2 regions of the Clostridium cochlearium genome follow, and region 2 is predicted to be linked to the other one. Evidence: predicted binding sites of a transcription regulator. Region 2 holds the regulator's gene; the other holds the start of a gene.
What was found. Region 2 encodes HrcA, which represses chaperone genes, less so after heat shock. Its sites were predicted from a motif close to TGTTAGCACTCNNNNNNNNNGAGTGCTAACA; they were not measured.

Region 1 (4,456 bases), 320 kb from region 2:
AAAAAACAAACCTATTCTTAAAAATATTATTGTAAGTATAGTATTAAAATAAACATACTTTGTTTTAAAATCTATAATTGCAACAATTATTAAAAAACATATAAATATACAGTACTTAATAAATTCAAAAGATAATTCATACTTAAAATATAAAAGTAAAAACATACTTCCTGTAAAAAATTCTATAAGTAAATACTGTATAGGTATCTTTACGTTACAATGCCTACATTTTCCTCCTAACTTTATATAACCTACAATTGGAATATTATCTTTAATTTTTATTTTATTTTTGCAATTTTCACAATGAGATGCTGGATATAATATACTTTTACCTTTAGGTATTCTATTTATACAGACATTTAAAAAACTGCCTATTATTGTTCCATATATAAACATAAATATACTCATAGCTATTCTATCTCCCAACTTCTTAATTTTCTATAATTATATCCACTTTCTAGATTTAATTAACAATAATTAAGACAAAAATAAAACTGTTAACAGATATTTATCTGTTAACAGTTTTATAAAACTATATATTACCTATTAATACATTCCATCCATCATTCCAGGAGCTCCTGGCATTGGTTTATCATTTTTTTCTGGAATATCACTTATAGCAGCTTCTGTTGTTAAGAATGTTGATGCTACGGATGCTGCATTTTGTAATGCTGATCTTGAAACTTTTGTAGGATCTACTATTCCTGCTTTTATCATATTTACATATTCATTATTTAAAGCATCATATCCAATTCCATCTTCACTATTTTTAACTTTTTCTATAATTATTGAACCTTCTACTCCTGCATTGCATGCAATTTGTCTTACTGGTTCTTCTAATGCTTTTTTAATTATGTCAATACCTAATTTTATGTCATGATTTTCTGAGTCTAATTTTTCTACCTCTTTTATAACCATAGCATAAGCTGTTCCACCACCTGGAATTATTCCTTCTTCAACAGCTGCTTTTGTTGCTGCTAGAGCATCTTCTATTCTTAATTTTCTTTCTTTTAATTCAGTTTCTGTAGCTGCTCCAACTTTTATTACTGCTACTCCACCTGCAAGTTTTGCAAGTCTTTCTTGTAATTTTTCTGCATCAAATTCTGAAGTTGTTTCTTCGATTTGAGCTTTTATTTGATTTACTCTATCTTCAATTTCTTTCTTATTTCCTTTTCCATTAACTATAGTAGTATTTTCTTTAGTTATTTTTACTGATTCTGCTCTTCCTAGCATATCTATTGTTACGTCTTTTAAATCTCTTCCTATTTCTTCAGAGATTACTTGACCACCAGTTAATATAGCTATATCTTGTAACATTTCTTTTCTTCTGTCACCAAATCCTGGAGCTTTAACTGCTACACATGTAAAGGTTCCTCTTAATTTATTTACAACTAATGTTGCTAATGCTTCTCCTTCGATGTCTTCAGATATAATTAATAATTTCTTTCCTTGTTGAACTATTTGTTCAAGTACTGGAAGAATTTCTTGTATGTTAGTTATTTTTTTATCAGTTATTAAGATATATGGATCATCTAATGAGGCTTCCATTTTTTCTGTATCAGTTACCATATATGGGCTAACATATCCTCTGTCAAATTGCATTCCTTCAACAACATCTAATTCTGTTCCCATAGTATTGGATTCCTCTACAGTGATAACCCCTTCGTTACCAACCTTATCCATAGCATCTGCTATAAGCTTACCGATTTCTTTATCATCAGCTGATATAGAAGCTACTCTTGCTATATCTTCTTTTCCTTCAACTGGTTTTGAAATTTCTTTTATACCCTTAACTGCTTCTTCAACAGCCATTTTTATTCCACGTCTTACAAGCATTGGATTTGCTCCACCTGTAACGTTTTTAAGTCCTTCTCTTATTATTGCTTGTGCTAATAAAGTTGCTGTAGTTGTTCCATCTCCTGCTACATCATTAGTTTTAGTTGCAACTTCTTTTACTAATTGTGCTCCCATATTTTCATAAGCATCTTCAAGTTCTATTTCTCTTGCTATTGTAACACCATCATTAGTTATAAGTGGTGCTCCAAATTTTTTATCTAAAATAACATTTCTTCCTTTTGGTCCCATAGTAACTTTTACTGTATTAGCAAGCATATCTACACCTTTTTGCATAGCTCTTCTTGCATCTTCACCAAACATTATACTCTTTGCCATTTCCATACCTCCTAAATCTGATCTTGTAAATTTTTAAGTTTTATTCTAACACTGCTAAGATATCATCTTGTCTTAAAATTGTATATTCTACATCATCTACTTTTACTTCGTTACCTGCATATTTTGAGAATAGTACTCTATCTCCTACTTTTACTTCCATTTTTACTTCTTTTCCGTCAATAACTCCTCCAGGTCCTACCGCTATTACTTCAGCTTCTTGTGGTTTTTCCTTTGCAGTTCCTGGTAGAACTATTCCGCTTTTTGTAGTTTCTTCAACTTCGATTCTCTTAATAACAACTCTGTCTCCAAGTGGTCTAATTTTCATTTAAACCCCTCCTTAATATATTTTAAAATATTAAAATTATTATCTTTTATTATTAGCACTCACTCATATTGAGTGCTAATACAATTATTATGATAATTAATAGTATTTATAATATCAAGTCTAAACTTATAAGATATTTTGATTTTATCTGCCATTATTCATAATTATATAGCTTTTTCTATGTTTTTTACTATATCTCTAACTTTTACTATATAATATTTAATTTATTCTTTATAATAAAAATTGATTTAGTTAAAAATAAATATGATAACTTCATATAATTAATATATAATATAATCAAAAACTTTTACTAATAATAATGTTATCTATAGCTTTTTATTAATAAATATTTATTTAAATTTAGAGGTATCCTATGAATAATATAAAACCTAATAAAATTTTATTTTCTTTGATTCTATCTTTATTTTTTATATTGTTATCTATAGAAATATTAGTTAATTTTAAATATCTGTATTATTTTGACATAAAATTTTTAAATCTAGAGAGTTCTTCAAATCTATCCTATAGTGAAATAAAATCTAATTACGACTATATTATAAAATTTATTACATCTACCAAAAATATGGATTTTAATATCCCATCTTTTACTTCATCTTCTGAAGGTACAGTGCACTTTTATGAAGTAAAAAATATTTTTTATAATATAAAGTTATTGCTTTATATAACTGGAATTATATCCATATTTATCATTTATTATTCTTTTAAACATAATAATTTTATTGTATTTCATTATAGTTTCTATATACTATTTTCTGTGCCAATAGTTCTTATGATTACATTTTTATTAGACTTTAATAAAGCTTTTACTTATTTTCATAAAATATTTTTTAATAATGATTTTTGGTTATTTGACATTAATAAAGATCCAATTATAAATATATTGCCAGAAAGATTTTTTCTTCATATGGCTATATTTCTAAATATATTAATTATAGTTTTTGCTGTAATTTGTAAAAAAATATATAAAAAAAGTTCTAGGCCTATATAAAGTCTAGAACTTTTTTTTATTTTTATTGCTTTCTTTGTTTAAATTGTTGACTATACCCTTTCCTTTTACTATGCCTATTAAAACCAGTATAACTGTTAATATTGCCACACCTACCAGTACAGGAATATTCTTAGAACTTATATTTTGACCAAAATATGTTGAAATAACTATACCTGGTAACCTCCCCAGAGAAGAATAAATTAAAAAATCCATAAACTTTATATTAGATATTCCACATATATAAGCTAATGCATCCTTAGGTATACCTGGAATTAAATATAGTATAAATACAATGTAATTGATTTTTGGAGAATTTAATATTTTAGTAAAGTATTTTATATGCCTTTTAGATATTATTTTTTCTACAAATGGCTTTCCAAAAAATCTAGATATGGAGAAAACTATACTTCCTCCTATAGTTATACCTATTAATGAGAATAGACTCCCATACAAAGAATCAAAAATATATCCTCCTGCTATTTGTATTATTTCTCCTGGTATAAAAAACAATACAACCTGTATTACCTGCAAAGCTATAAAAGCAATAATACTGTTTTTTCCATAGGACATAATTATTTTTTTTACTTCTTCTGGATTTTTTAACACTTTAAAATACTGTGAATAATATTCGTATGCTCCGTATAAAAATATAATAACAATTATAGACAAAATAATATTATTTTTATTATTTTTCAGCCATGTTCTTATATTTTTGCCAAATTCTTTCACATAATCACCCTCAGAACATGTTCTTTTATCTATTTATTCTGACATATTTATATTTTGCATTTTTAATATAAATATGTCAATAAAAAAAAATATCCTCAAAGAATAAAATACTCTTTGAGGATATTTAAACCCTATCTTTCCATATTAATATTTTTATACTTTTCTAAAGTTTTATTATCTTTTACATCTTTTATTGTAGATGATTTACTAAACTTCATAAG
Region 2 (4,456 bases):
GGATTAACATCTTTTGATGGTTCTTTACCAGTAAACTTCTTAACAGCTTCTTGAACTGCTGGAATTCTTGTAGAACCTCCAACTAATATTACCTTATCTATGTCACCTATTGACATTTCTGCATCCTCTAATGCCTTCTTTATTGGTTCTAATGTACCTTCAACCAAATCATGAGTTAATTCATTAAATTTAGCTCTAGTTAGATTCATGTCTATATGTTTTGGACCTGTAGCATCAGCTGTTATAAATGGTAAGTTTATATTTGTTTGTGTTGATGAAGACAATTCTATTTTAGCTTTTTCTGCTGCTTCTTTTAATCTTTGAAGAGCCATTTTGTCATTTCTTAAATCTATTCCTGTATCATTTTTAAATGTTTCTGCTATATAGTCTATTATTCTTTGGTCAAAATCATCTCCACCTAGTTTAGTATTACCATTTGTAGATTTAACTTCAAACACTCCATCTCCTAGCTCAAGTATTGATACGTCGAAAGTACCGCCACCTAAATCATATACTAATATTTTTTGATTTGTATCCATTTTATCTAATCCATACGCTAAAGATGCAGCAGTTGGTTCATTTATTATTCTTAGAACTTCTAATCCTGCTATTTTTCCTGCGTCTTTAGTCGCCTGTCTTTGGCTATCATTAAAATAAGCTGGTACAGTAATTACCGCTTGAGTAACTGTTCCTCCAAGATAAGCTTCAGCATCTGCTTTTAATTTTTGAAGTATTATAGCTGAAATTTCTTGTGGTGTGTATTCCTTCCCATCTATATTTACTTTATGATCTGTTCCCATATATCTCTTTATTGACATTATAGTTTTATTTGGATTTGTAATTGCCTGTCTTTTAGCAATTTGCCCTACCAATCTTTCCCCATTATCTTGAAATGATACTACAGATGGTGTAGTTCTTGCGCCTTCTGAATTTGTTATAACTACTGGATTTCCACCTTCCATAACTGATACACATGAATTTGTTGTACCTAAGTCTATACCTATTACTTTTGACATTATTAACTACCTCCTTAAGTTTAACTCTATTTCTCTAAACTTATATATTTCAAATTTTTATTTTAATTTGCAACTTTAACCATAGAATGTCTTATTACTTTATCTCCCTTTTTATAGCCTTTGAGAAATACTTCTACTATCTCTTTTTCTCCATATTGGCTATCTTCTATATGCATTACTGCATTGTGTAAATTGGGATCAAATCCATTTTCTGTAGAAATTTCTTCTACACCTAACTTCTTAAATGAATCTTCAAATTGCTTTAAAGTCATGTCTATTCCCTTTTTTAGATCCCCTATGTCTCCTTTAGCTGAAATAGCTCTTTCTAAGTTATCTAATACTGGTAACATTTCCTTTAAAACATCTTCACAAGCCTCTACATAAAGAATTTCTTTTTCCTTATCTGTTCTTTTTCTATAATTATCGTATTCTCCTGATATCCTCAATAATCTGTCCTTTAAAGCCTCTACTTCATTATTTAATTTCTCATTCTCATCTTTCAATTCAGATATTACCTCTTCTAATTTATTTTTGTCTTCGCTATTATTTAAATCTTTTTCCTCATTTTCAAATTCTTCATCTTCATTTACTTCTGCTTCTTCTAAATTTTCTTCTTTCAAGTCCATATCTAAATTCTCATATTTCTTGTCCGCCATGTAATCATGCCTCCATTTCATTTCTTTTATTTCTTGCTACACATTTAGATATTATCATCTTTTAACAATTTGTCTAGCTCATCTACTAATGTAGATAATATAGAGACGACTCTAGAATAAGGCATCCTAGTAGGACCTATGACTCCTATACTTCCTAGTGGTCTATTTTTTAATTTATATACAGCTGTTATTATGGTACAGTCTTTAGCATCTTCTATAAAATTCTCTTTTCCTATTTTTATTGTAATATTATCATCACTTTTTATTAAATTCTTAATCTTATTTTTATCATCTATAAGTGATAAAAATTCTTTAGCCCTTTCAATGTCATTGTATTCTGGATAATTAAATATATTTGTAGTTCCTTCTAAATGTATTTCATTGGAATCTATATCATTCAATAATGTTTCATAAATTACCGGTAAAATATCATTAAGCCATTTTTCATATTGTTTAAATTCTTCTGTCAATGTTTTTAAAAATTCTAAATTTATATTCTCAACTCTTATTTTGCTTAATTTAATATTTAATATGTTATTTATTTTAACTAATTCATCTATTTTTATTTTATTGTTAAGTCTTATTAAATTATTTTTTATTATGCCAGTGTCTATAACTAAAACTAATAACAATGTATTTACATCCAACCCTATTAACTGAATAGATTTAACGTAGCTTTTTATAGATGAAGGTGACACTACAACAGTTGTCAACTTAGTCAAATCTGCTAATATAGAAGATGCTTCTTTTATAACTTTTTCAATTTCATACAAAGCAGAATTTATTATATGAGTCCTTATGGCGTACTCTTCTACTGATGATAACTTTTGAATATTCATTAGTTTATCAACATATAATCTATACCCTTTATCTGATGGTTTCCTTCCTGATGAACTATGCAACTGTTCTAAGTAACCCATGTCTTCTAAATCTGACATTTCATTTCTAATAGTAGCAGAACTAACACCTAAATCATATTTTTTAGCTATGGTCCTGGAACCTACAGGCTCTGCTGTTTCAATGTAGTCATGAATTATAGCCTGAAGTATTTTTATTTTTCTTTTATCCATTTCCATAATAATCACCTCATTTATTAGCACTCACTCTTGTTGAGTGCTAATCGCTATGATTAAAAAATATCATTCTATTTTATATTTGTCAAATTACTATACACATTGTATTTTTATATAGTGATTATTTTTTTTAGTTTTTTTAGCTTTTATAACTTTTATCTCACTAATGCTCTATTTTTCTAACTGAAATGATTTAATCCAAAATAAAGTCGCACATTATACTATTAGATATCTCTATTCCTGTTGGAGATAAAAATATATTACCCTGATCTTCTATAATCAACCCATTATTTACATATTTCATTATTACGTCACCGTAAACTTCATATATGTTTTTATGGAATCTTTTATAAAATTCATCTATATTTACACCATTTATCTTTCTAAGACCCATAAACATAAACTCTTCCATATTATCTTTTATTAAATTTTTATAAATATTAATTTTTATTTCTTTATCTTCATTGATTAATTTTATATATTCTTCAATATTATAAACATTTGAATACCTATACCCATTTAAAAATGAATGTGCTGCTAAGCCACATCCAATATAATCTCCTAATTCCCAATAAGTTAAATTATGTATACATTCTTTATTTTCTTTAGCAAAATTTGATATTTCATATTGATGATATCCTTTATTTTGTAAAAACTCAATAGAGTATCTATACATGTCTCTTTCTATATCTTCATTAGGTAAATTCAACTGTCCTTTTTCATATAATTTATAAAAAGGAGTGCCTTCTTCTACTATAAGACTATAACAAGAAATATGTTCTGGATTAAGTTCTACTACTTTTTCTAATGTTTCTTTCCAATCCTCTAATTTTTGATCTGGAATTCCAAACATTAAATCTATATTTATGTTATCAAAACCTAATTTTCTTGCCAATTTATAACTATGTAAAAACTCTTCTACATTGTGTATTCTACCCAATTTATTAAGTAAATTATACTGCCATGCCTGCAACCCAAAGCTTATTCTATTTACTCCTAATTCTTTAAATAATTTTAATTTTTCCTCTGTTACTGTACCTGGGTTAGCTTCTATAGAAAATTCCACATCTCTACTTTTATCTAAACTTTCAATACTTTCTTTTAATACTTCCCAATATTTATTGGATACATAACTAGGAGTACCGCCTCCTATATATATACTTCTAAATTTTTTACTTTGGCATTCTTTTTTGATTTCCTTTGATAGTGCTTCTATGTACTGTTTCATAAAATTTTCCTTATTAGCATAAGATACAAAATCACAATATTTACATTTCTCTTTACAAAATGGAATATGTATATATAATCCTATTCCGTTATTATTATCATAACATTTTTTCATAAAATCACCTTATTTCTCTTTAACATAAAATATAAGGAAAATTGATATATCAATCTTCCTTACTAATTTCTAATCTTCTGTTTTCAATACAGACATAAATGCCTCTTGTGGTATTTCAACAGATCCTATCTGTCTCATTCTCTTTTTACCTTCTTTTTGTTTCTCTAAAAGTTTTTTCTTTCTAGATATGTCTCCACCATAACATTTAGCTAAAACGTCTTTTCTTAAAGCTCTTACAGTTTCCCTTGCTATTACTTTTGAACCTACCGCAGCTTGTATAGGCACTTCAAACATCTGTCTTGGTATAATTTCCTTTAACTTTTCAGCTATTTGTCTTCCTCTTGCATAAGCTCTTTCCTCAGGAACTAT

Region 1: the regulator HrcA is predicted to act here: its motif matches at 2,548-2,578, upstream of groES (co-chaperone GroES).

What each region holds. Positions count from the first base shown of each region.
Region 1 covers NZ_LT906477.1:2,084,953-2,089,408, forward strand. Annotated here, with positions in the region: gene CKV72_RS10255 (prepilin peptidase) at 1-408, opposite strand, end outside; gene groL (chaperonin GroEL) at 547-2,172, opposite strand; gene groES (co-chaperone GroES) at 2,213-2,497, opposite strand; gene CKV72_RS10270 (TIGR01906 family membrane protein) at 2,871-3,506, shown strand; gene CKV72_RS10275 (TVP38/TMEM64 family protein) at 3,510-4,235, opposite strand; gene CKV72_RS10280 (4Fe-4S dicluster domain-containing protein) at 4,367-4,456, opposite strand, start outside.
Region 2 covers NZ_LT906477.1:1,767,736-1,772,191, forward strand. Annotated here, with positions in the region: gene dnaK (molecular chaperone DnaK) at 1-1,016, opposite strand, end outside; gene grpE (nucleotide exchange factor GrpE) at 1,079-1,672, opposite strand; gene hrcA (heat-inducible transcriptional repressor HrcA) at 1,717-2,742, opposite strand; gene hemW (radical SAM family heme chaperone HemW) at 2,939-4,087, opposite strand; gene lepA (translation elongation factor 4) at 4,157-4,456, opposite strand, start outside.